DNA from 3 places in the Mesorhizobium sp. B2-4-17 genome. Region 2 is predicted to be linked to each of the others. Evidence: riboswitches for the same ligand, from Rfam matches in the RefSeq annotation. Region 2 holds a riboswitch; each other region holds the start of a gene.
The links. Region 2 has a riboswitch for cobalamin ahead of FJ548_RS15380 (CbtB-domain containing protein). Riboswitches for the same ligand answer to the same signal wherever they lie in the genome.
Positions count from the first base shown of each region.

Region 1: another riboswitch for cobalamin. It lies ahead of bluB (5,6-dimethylbenzimidazole synthase); the one in region 2 lies ahead of FJ548_RS15380 (CbtB-domain containing protein).
Region 3: another riboswitch for cobalamin. It lies ahead of FJ548_RS14590 (DUF1636 family protein); the one in region 2 lies ahead of FJ548_RS15380 (CbtB-domain containing protein).

Region 1 is NZ_VFUX01000002.1:177,239-180,509, forward strand. Features, by position in the region: gene FJ548_RS02575 (hypothetical protein) at 270-1,253, shown strand; partial or broken gene bluB (5,6-dimethylbenzimidazole synthase) at 1,418-1,999, opposite strand; cobalamin riboswitch at 2,048-2,230, opposite strand; gene FJ548_RS02585 (histone deacetylase family protein) at 2,411-3,271, shown strand, end outside.
Region 2 is NZ_VFUX01000017.1:107,610-110,880, forward strand. Features, by position in the region: gene FJ548_RS15375 (MFS transporter) at 173-1,372, shown strand; cobalamin riboswitch at 1,529-1,727, shown strand; gene FJ548_RS15380 (CbtB-domain containing protein) at 1,763-1,942, shown strand; gene FJ548_RS15385 (CbtA family protein) at 1,958-2,731, shown strand; gene cobU (bifunctional adenosylcobinamide kinase/adenosylcobinamide-phosphate guanylyltransferase) at 2,724-3,239, shown strand; gene cobO (cob(I)yrinic acid a,c-diamide adenosyltransferase) at 3,241-3,271, shown strand, end outside.
Region 3 is NZ_VFUX01000016.1:83,420-86,690, forward strand. Features, by position in the region: gene FJ548_RS14580 (hypothetical protein) at 1-71, shown strand, start outside; gene FJ548_RS14585 (helix-turn-helix domain-containing GNAT family N-acetyltransferase) at 116-1,063, shown strand; cobalamin riboswitch at 1,378-1,585, shown strand; gene FJ548_RS14590 (DUF1636 family protein) at 1,671-2,075, shown strand; gene FJ548_RS14595 (ABC transporter ATP-binding protein) at 2,072-2,857, shown strand; gene FJ548_RS14600 (ABC transporter substrate-binding protein) at 2,905-3,271, shown strand, end outside.

The sequences.
Region 1 (3,271 bases), on a different contig from region 2:
AGACCATAGGATCCATGCCGCGACTTCGACGCGTTGCCACGGTCCAGAATTCTGCTCCGCTGTGATCTTCGATCAAGATTACGGCATGGATCCTCGGGTCTGCGCTCCGCTTCGCGTCGCTCCGCCCGTGGATGACGACGTCGCGGAAGCCTCGGCCAATTCCGAACGTTTGCGAACGAGCGGCTGCTCGCTTCTTCTCGTCGCCCCCCGGTTGACAATCTTCGGGGTGAGCGCATCCTCCCAGCCCTCTCTGAGGGGAGATTCGGGGCATGTGGGATTTCGATATCGGCAGGTCGGTGTCCATCATGATGCGGACCTGGCCTTTCATTGTTTTTCGCATGATCGTCTATTTCGGCATCACTCTGGCCTATATCCTGGCGACTGGCACGGGCGCCTCCGTCGGCTATGGCGTCGGCCATATCTCCACCGATCCCGACGGGCCGTTGTCCTTTGCCCTATGGGGCGGCGTCGTCGGCTTTGGCGCCGTCTCGATCGCCGTCTACTGGATCCGCGAATACATTCTCTACGTCGTCAAGGCCGGCCATATCGCCGTCATGGTCCATCTGATCGACGGCCGTGACGTTCCCGACGGTAAGAACCAGATCGTGTACGCAAAGGAGGTCGTGACCGAGCGTTTCGCCGAGGCTAACGTCCTTTTCGTCGTCGACCAGCTGGTCAAGGGCGCTATCCGCGCCATTACCGGCCTGCTTGGCGGCGTAGCCGCTTTCCTGCCCATTCCAGGCCTGAGCGGCCTTGTGTCTTTCATCAACACGGTAATCCGCCTGTCGCTCACCTATGTCGACGAGATCATCCTCGGCTACAATATCCGCATCAACTCGTCCTCGCCGTTCGAAACCGCACGCCAAGGCGTGGTGCTCTACGCCCAGAACGGCAAGATCATGGTCAAGAACGCCGTCTGGCTGGCGATCATCATGTGGGGCGTGTCGTTTGTCATCTTCCTGCTGATGCTGGCCCCGGCCGGCGCCATTCTTTTCCTCATGCCCGGGCAGCTTGCCGGCTGGGCCTTCGTGCTCGCCATCGTCTTTGCCTGGGCCTTCAAGGCAACCTTCATCGAGCCCTTCGCCATCGCCTGCCTGATGCAGGTCTATTTCAAGACCATTGCCGGCCAGCTGCCTGATCCAGCCTGGGACGCTCGGCTGGCCGAGGCATCGTCGAAGTTCAGGAACCTCAAGGACAAGGCGCTCTCCTCCTTCGGTGGTTCGCGCTGGGACACGGCCGGCGCGACACGCTGATCGGCCGGGCTGGCGGGCGTGCCGGCGACGGTATAGAGGCGCGACACCGCTGATTTGAGCGGCGCCTCGCCCTGGCCGCAAAACGTCTCGCTCATGATCAATTCGGGCAGCGGCAATCGCCGGCCCCAGCCATGTGTCTCGAGGTCCGGCTTGGGCGCGAACTCGGAAACACGGCCGACGCAGAGGTAGGCGACCGGCGTCACGTGCTCGGGAATGGCCAACAGCCGCTTCAGCGCCTCAGGCTCGATGATGCTGACCCAGCCGACGCCGATGCCTTCGGCCCGTGCCGCCAGCCAGAAATTCTGCACGGCGCAGACCGTGCTGTAGAGATCCATCTCCGGATTGTGCCAGCGCCCCAGCGGCGAACCTTTCGAGCGCTGGCGGTCGCAGGTGATGCAGATGTTGAGCGCGCTTTCGCAGATGCCTTCCAGCTTGAGCTTGCGGTAGAGCGCTTGTCGCTCTTCCTCGATTGCTGGCAGTTCCTGTTCACGCGCGGCCAGGAACAGGTCACGTACCTTCTCCCGGCGCCCGGCACCGCGAATGACGATGAAGTTCCACGGCTGCATGAACCCGACCGATGGCGCGTGATGGGCTGCAAGCAGCAGCCGAGCCAGCACCTCGTCGTCGATGGTCTCGGGAGTAAAATGGCTGCGAACATCGCGCCTGGTGAACATGGCTCGGTAGACGGCGTCGCGCGCCATCTGGTCAAATCCATCGCCCACAGGAGCGGTCATGGCTTCCAGCATCGCTTGTCCCCTTGCGACTTCAAATCAATGCCGCCCGCCTGACCATGCGGGTGACGATGCCTGCCAGGCCGGTCTTCTGGCTCGGGATCAACCCGCGTCCGGTGCCTTCCCGTCATCGACAGTGGCATTTACCGGCGCGGTCCCCCTTACAGCGTTGGGCACGCCACGGAATTCAACCGTGTTCCCGATTCTCCCGCCAGAGCATTTGCAGCCAAGTGGATTTCACTTGGCGTCGCATAATGCGACTGAGAACAAACAGGCCGGCGGGCACCAGGCAGTGGTGGCGACCTTACGCCGAAGCCCCGGCCGCGCCAATCCCCGCAGCGACGCGAATGGACGCAGACGTGATTTTCCCCAGCGATCAAGCCGCAACGCATAGCCATTGCCGTGTCGGGGCACTAGATAGGGACGATGGCCACCCGTCTCTACACGCACCCTATCTTCCTTGAACACATCACGCCGCCCGGCCACCCCGAACGGCCGGACCGCTTGCGCGCTATCGAGCGCGTGCTCGACGGCGAAGCCTTTGCCGCGCTTGATCGCGTCAAGGCGCCGGAAGGAGATGAAGCCACTATTCTCTACGCGCATCCGGCCGATTTCGTCGCGCGTGTGCGCGCCGCCATCCCCGAAGAGGGCATCGCCCGCGTCGATGCCGACACCACCGCCAGCCCGAAGAGCTGGCAGGCGGTGATCACCGCGATCGGTGCCGCCAACGCGGCCGTCGACGACGTCTTCACTGGCCGGGCCGACAATGCCTTCGTCGCCGCGCGGCCGCCCGGCCACCATGCCGAGAAAACCACCGCCATGGGCTTTTGCTTCTTCAATACGGCGGCGATCGCGGCGCGCTATGCGCAGAAGAAGCATGGCGCCGAGCGCGTCGCCGTCGTCGACTGGGACGTGCATCACGGCAACGGCACGCAGGATATTTTCTGGGACGATCCGTCGGTGCTCTATTGCTCGACGCATCAGATGCCGCTCTATCCCGGCACCGGTGCGAAGAACGAAACCGGGGCCGGCAACATCGTCAACGCGCCTCTGGCGCCGCAGACCGGCAGCGAGGTGTTTCGCGATGCCTTCCTGTCGCGGATACTGCCGGCGCTCGACAAATTCGCACCCGATCTGATCATCATTTCGGCCGGCTTCGACGCGCACCACCGCGATCCGCTGGCCGAGATCAATCTGACCGAGGATGATTTCGACTGGGCGACGGGCCAACTGATGCAACGCGCCGCGCGTCACGGCGACAACCGGCTCGTCAGCCTGCTTGAGGGC
Region 2 (3,271 bases):
AAGGCCGGGACCGTCGGCATAGCGCCGCGCCGGCCGTTTCGGATCACGCTTTAGGCCAGCGCCGGAAAGCCTTTGACCAGCTTCGTTTTTCACCGCACGCGCGTCGGTTTCCTCTTATTGGCACCGAAATCGCCAAGGCAGATTTGGCCGGTGATTCTGCTTTGGGGAAGCAATGTCCATCCATGTGCGCCATCCGATCTGGCTCCCGGCCCTCAAGGCCGCGGATGCGCGCACCTTCGCTTCGCTCTATGCGGTCGAGTCCTTCGCCCGCGCCACGGTGTCGAGCGTCATCCCGATCCAGGCCTACGAGATCCTGCACAATGAGCAGATCGTCTCGATCCTCTACACGATCGTTGCGCTGCTCGGCCTGTCGGTGACCTTGTTCATGCCGATGCTGATCCGCCGCTTTGCGCGGCGCTGGGTCTACACCGCCGGCGCCTGCCTGCTCGCCATCGGATCGCTGTTCTTCGTCACCCACACGCTTGCCGGACAACTGGCCGGCATGCTGTGCCGCGTCATGGGCGCCAGCGCGTTGTCGATCACACTCAATCTCTACATCATGGACCACATTCGCAAGACCGACTTCATGCAGGCCGAATCGCTGCGCATGGCGTGGTCGATGTTCGCCTGGACCGGTGGGCCGACACTCGGCATCTTTCTTTACGCGCATTTCGGCATCTATGCCGCGCATGGCGCGGTGGCGGTGTTCGCCACGATCTTGCTGGCCCTGTTCTGGTTCTATCGGCTCAGCGACAACCAATCGATCCAACCGGGCAAGACGCGTCCGGTCAATCCGCTCGCCAATATCGGCCGCTTCGTCGCGCAGCCGAGACTGAGGCTGGCCTGGCTGATCGCCTTCGGCCGCTCCTGCTTCTGGACGACGTTCTTCGTCTATGGACCGCTGTTCATGGTCATCACCGGCGAGGGCGAACTGGCCGGCGGCCTGCTGGTCTCGGCCGGCAACGCGCTTTTGTTCATGGCCATCTTCTGGGGCAAGGCCGGAAAACGCTTTGGCGGCCGCAAAACCATGACCTTTGCCTATTTCGCCATGTCGGCCACACTTCTGGCGGCAGGTGCGGTCGGCGAGAGCGCGCCGCTGCTCACCGGCGCCTTCCTGCTTTGCGGCGCCTTCTTCACCATTGCGCTCGATGCGCTGGGCTCGACCGCTTTCATGCGCTCGGTGCGCTCCTATGAGCGCGCGCAGATGGCCGCGGTCTATCGCACCTATCTTGATTTTTCCGAGTTGACCCCGCCGTTGGTCTATTCCGTCGTGCTGGCGTTCTTCGGGCTGGGCTCGGTGTTCGTCACGCTCGGCCTGCTGGCGGCTTTTTGCGGCTTCGTGACCTGGCGCTATCTGCCGAAGTCGCTTTAGCCGGCCTTGATAATTCTACTCCGGCGGACATCTGTCGCGATTTTGGGCTTCCGGGTACCAATAGGCCAAATGCGGCACAAGCAAACTGATCTCGACATGGCGCATTCGCAATGGTCGCTGGCGGAATTTGGTTTGCCGGGGGCGTCGATTCTGCCTATAGTCCAGCCTGTCGTCGGTTCCGTTTTGGAGCCAAGAGGGAATACGGTGCGGGCTGAGTTCTTGCCCAATGCCGTGGCTGCCCCCGCAACTGTGTGCGGTAGTCCTCTCCATAGGCCACTGAAGATTTTTCTTCGGGAAGGTGGAGAAGGGCGCTGATCCGCGAGCCAGGAGACCTGCCGGCGACAGGAAAATGACTTCGATGCCCTCGGGTGGAGGGCGAAAGGACAAGAGATGAATACCGCTTCCGTCTCCCTCGGCGCCTCCGTCTCCTCGCAGTCGCGCCTCATGCAGCTTGCGCTTGCCGCGCTGCTCGGCATTTTCGTCGTTGGCTTTGTCGGCTTTTCGCACATCGATGCGGTCCACAACGCCGCCCACGATTATCGCCATTCGATGGCATTTCCCTGCCACTGACGAGGATTTGACATCATGAACCTGTTTCGCAACGTCGTGTTCATCGCGGCGATCGCAGGGCTCGTGGCTGGCGTCGTTCTCGCCTGCATGCAGGCCTATGCCACCGTGCCGCTGATCCTCAAGGCTGAAGTCTATGAGCAGGCCGGCGGCGGCCACCATCACGACCACGCCGCACCGGCAGCAGCAGATACCAACGCCATGAGCCCTGTCGCGCCGGCACCGGCTGAAGCAGCCGTCCCGGCGGCGGAAGACGAAGGCTGGGCTCCGGCCGACGGTTTCGAGCGTTTTGGCTTCAGCGTGCTTGCCAATATCGTCACTGGCATCGGCTTCGCGCTGGTCCTGGTGGCGGTCTCGGAATTCGCTGGCGGCATCGGCAATTGGCGTCAGGGCGTGTTCTGGGGCCTAGCCGGCTTTGCCATATTCACACTGGCGCCCGGCCTCGGCCTGCCGCCGGAATTGCCGGCCATGCCGTCGGCCGACCTCATGCAGCGCCAGATCTGGTGGGCGGCGACCGTGGTCACGACCTCAATCGGACTGGGCCTGATCGCGTTCCGCAGATCGCTGCCGCTGACCATCCTTGCCGTCCTGCTGATCGTCGCCCCGCATGTCATCGGCGCGCCGCAGCCCGACAGTTTTGAGACTCCGATTCCGGAAGGCCTGCATCATCAGTTCGTGGTGGCGGTGACGCTGACCAATCTGGTGTTCTGGCTGGTGCTCGGGGTGGTTGTCGGCGTGGTTCGCGGACGCTTCACCGGCACCGCCACCAGCCTGCGCGACAGCTTTGCCTGATCGCAGCAAGCTGACCTTCATCATCGGTGGTGCGCGCTCTGGCAAGAGCGCACACGCCGAAATCCTGGTGACGGCTTTGCCCTCGCCATGGATCTATATCGCCACAGCCGAAGCCTATGACGACGAGATGCGTGAGCGCATCGCGCTGCACCGCTCGCGGCGTGTCGACGGCTGGGCGACCATCGACGCGCCACTCGATCTCATAGGCGCGATCAAGGCTTTGCCCGACAACCAGCCGATGCTTCTCGACTGCCTGACGCTGTGGCTGACCAATCACATGCTGGCCGAACACGATATCGCAACCGAGTGCCGTCGGTTGGCGGACGTGTTGTCACGGCCGCGCGGTCCGTGGTTCGTGGTGTCCAATGAAGTCGGACAAGGCATTGTGCCGGACAATGCGCTGGCGCGCCGTTTTCGCGATGACGCTGGACGGCTCAACCAGCAGGTCGCGGCGGTCGCCGATACGGTGCTGCTGATGGTGGCGGGGCTGCCGCTCAAGGTGAAATGACATGACCGAAGACAAGGATACGGAACGCCATC
Region 3 (3,271 bases), on a different contig from region 2:
GCGGCAGGATTTGCGGATCGTTGGCCGGTGTTGCCGATGATGTGAACACGTCGGATGCTCAAGATAGTTGACTCAGTCAAGTAAATGATTGATCCTGTAAAGACAGGAGATGTCCATGACGGTTCACCATCAGCCCGGCAATGATGCGCCCAATGAGCGGATCGATGTCGTGCGGGCATTCAACCGCTTCTACACCCGCCAGATCGGGCTGCTCGACGAAGGGCTGCTGAAAAGCGCCTTCTCCCTGACCGAGGCGCGTGTGCTCTACGAGTTGGCGCATCGCGATGGCCTGACCGCGACCGACCTTGGACGCGATCTCGGCCTCGATGCCGGCTATGTCAGCCGTTTGCTGAAAAAGTTCGAACGCCTTCACCTCATCTCCAGAGCGACGCTGGTTTCGGACGCGAGGCAATCGTCGATTGCGTTGACGCAGGCGGGCAGGAATGCCTTCGCACCGCTGAACAAGGAATCGCACGATCAGGTCCGGGCCCTGCTCGATCGGCTGCCGGCATCGGAACAAGACCGGCTGGTCAAATCCATGCAGACGGTGCAGCGTCTACTCGCCGAAAATGCCGAGCCAACGATCCCCTATCTGTTGAGGCCGCTGCAGATCGGCGACATCGGCTGGATCACCCACCGGCAAGGGCTGCTCTATGCCCAGGACTATGGCTGGGACGAAACCTATGAGGCGCTGGTCGCCGAAATCCTCGTGGCGTTCGTGAAATCCTACGATCCGAAATGGGAGCGCAGCTGGATCGCCGAGCGGGAAGGCGAGGTCGTCGGCTCGGTCTTCGTCGTACGCAAGTCGGATCAGGTGGCGAAGCTGCGTTTGCTCTATGTCGAGCCTTCGGCGCGTGGCCTCGGCATCGGCAAGCGACTGGTGGAGGAAGTCATCGGCTTTGCCCGCGCCAGGGGATACAAGACGCTGACCTTGTGGACAAACGACATTCTCGCCGCTGCCCGGCATATCTACCAGGCCGCCGGCTTCAAATTGATCGAGGAAGAACCTCACCATTCCTTCGGCAAGGATCTGGTTGGTCAGAACTGGAATCTTGATTTGTGATCTTCCGCCAGAGCATGATGCCGAAAAGTGTGAAGCGGTTTTCACACGACGTCATGCCCTATCTCTTTAATTAGAAGCGGATTCAGATTTCAGGTCGATTCGACCTGAAATCATCCGGCTTTCCGCGCTTGGCCAATTTGATCGAAATTGCGCACTCCGCGCAATTCGCTCGACAGATGGCTGACAGCCCCTCGCTTGACAGCGCCGCGCCTCATGCGTTATTGCGTTATGTTATTACATAAAGATGCGTCGCGCGCGGCTTCGGCTCCGATCGTGGCGACTGAGAAATCCGTTGCGATGCAATCCGGGGAAAACTAGGGTGGAATGGTGATGGTCCCCGAGTCGAAAGGCGAGGGGTGAAAAGGGAACACGGTGAGATCCGCCTGGGATCGAGGCCGTGGCTGCCCCCGCAACTGTAAGCGGTGAGCGAGATCCGAAATGCCACTGGCCGGCGAGGCTGGGAAGGCAGGATTGCGCCGAGACCCGCGAGCCAGGAGACCTGCCATCACGGAGTTGACCGGACGGGGTGTGCCGGGAGGAGACCTGGACGTCGGTCTGACGACCGACCGCCAACATCCTTCCGTCGCCAATCGAGAAAGACGGAAAGTTGGGCGCCGCCATAGATCGCATTCACCGTATCATCGTGTGCACGCTTTGCCGCGACATCCCGACAGGGACCAGGTCGGGCGAAGCTTTGTGCACCGATTTGCGCTCGCGGTTGTCGACCCACGCCGAACTCGCGGTGGCGCAGGGTTTCACGGTCGAGGGGGTGGCGTGCATGGCAGGCTGTGCGCGGCCGCTGGCGGTGGCGTTCCAGGCCCCGGGCAAGGCCGCCTATCTCTTCGGCTCCATCGATGCCGAGGCCGACGCCGGCGATCTCGTGCGGTTTGCCAGGCTCTACGCCTCGCTCCCCGACGGCTGGTGCAATGCCGGACAACGTCCGCCGCGACTGGCCGGCAAGACGCTGGCCCGCATCCCGGTAGCGGGCGAGCCAGCAGGAGACAGCCGATGACGGTGCCGCTTCTCGAGGCGCGCGATCTCGGCGCGGTGGCGAATGGGCGGAATCTGGTCCACGCGGTCAGCCTGTCCATGGCCATCGGCGATCGCCTCGCCATTATCGGCCCCAACGGCGCCGGCAAGACCACGTTGCTGCGCATGTTGTCCGGCATGCTCAAGCCAAGTTCCGGAGAGGTGAAACTCGGCGGGCGCCGCCTCGACAGGATTTCGCCGGCCGAGCGGGCCCTTCACATAGCCGTCGTCGGCCAGACCGACCAGCCGGATCCGCGGCTGGCGGTGATCGACTATGTCGAGCTTGGCCGCGTCCCGCATGCCGGCTTGAAACACAGGAGCGAGGAACGCGACATTGTCGTGGACGCGCTGCGCCGGACCGGTTTGCTGCCCCTGCTTGGCCGCACCATTGGCTCGCTGTCGGGCGGGGAACGCCAACGCGCCCAGCTTGCGCGCGCCATCGCCCAGGAACCTAAAGTATTGTTCCTCGACGAACCGACCAACCATCTCGACCCCCGCGCCCGCGCGGAACTGCTCGAACTCGTGGCTGGCTTCGGCATGACGGTGATCGCGGTGCTGCACGATCTGCCCCTGGTGGCGCCGTTCGCCACAAGGGTAGCGGTGATGAACGAAGCTCGGCTCCATGCGCTGGCGGCGCCGCGCGAAGCGCTGACGCAACAACTGATCCGCGAGATTTTCGGCGTCGACGTGTTTCGCCTGCGCCATCCCACCGAGGACCGCGAACTGACCGTGTTCGATGTTCCGAACCGTGCGGCGCCTTCCTGACCGAAACCGACTTTCATCCGACACAGTTCAACCAAGGAGCAAAAATCGTGAAACGCCTCGCCCTGTCGCTCGCCTTCTCGCTGCTGGCGTCGGCAGCCTTCGCCTTCCCGGTCACCGTCGACAGTTGCGGCAAGCCGCTGACCTTCGATGCGCCTCCCAAGCGCGCCGTCATCCACGATCTCAACATGGCAGAGATGGCCTTCGCGCTGAAGCTGCAGCCGTCGATCGTCGGCCTGACCGGCATCACCGGATGGTACAAGGTCGGGCCCGATTTCAAGGCCGAGCAGGGTTCGATCCCGGAACTGGCGCCGAAATACCCGACACTCGAAAACCTCGTCGCGGTCGAGCCTGATTTCTTCTTCGCCGGCTGGTACTATGGCATGAAGCCGGGCGGCGATGTGACGCCCGACACGC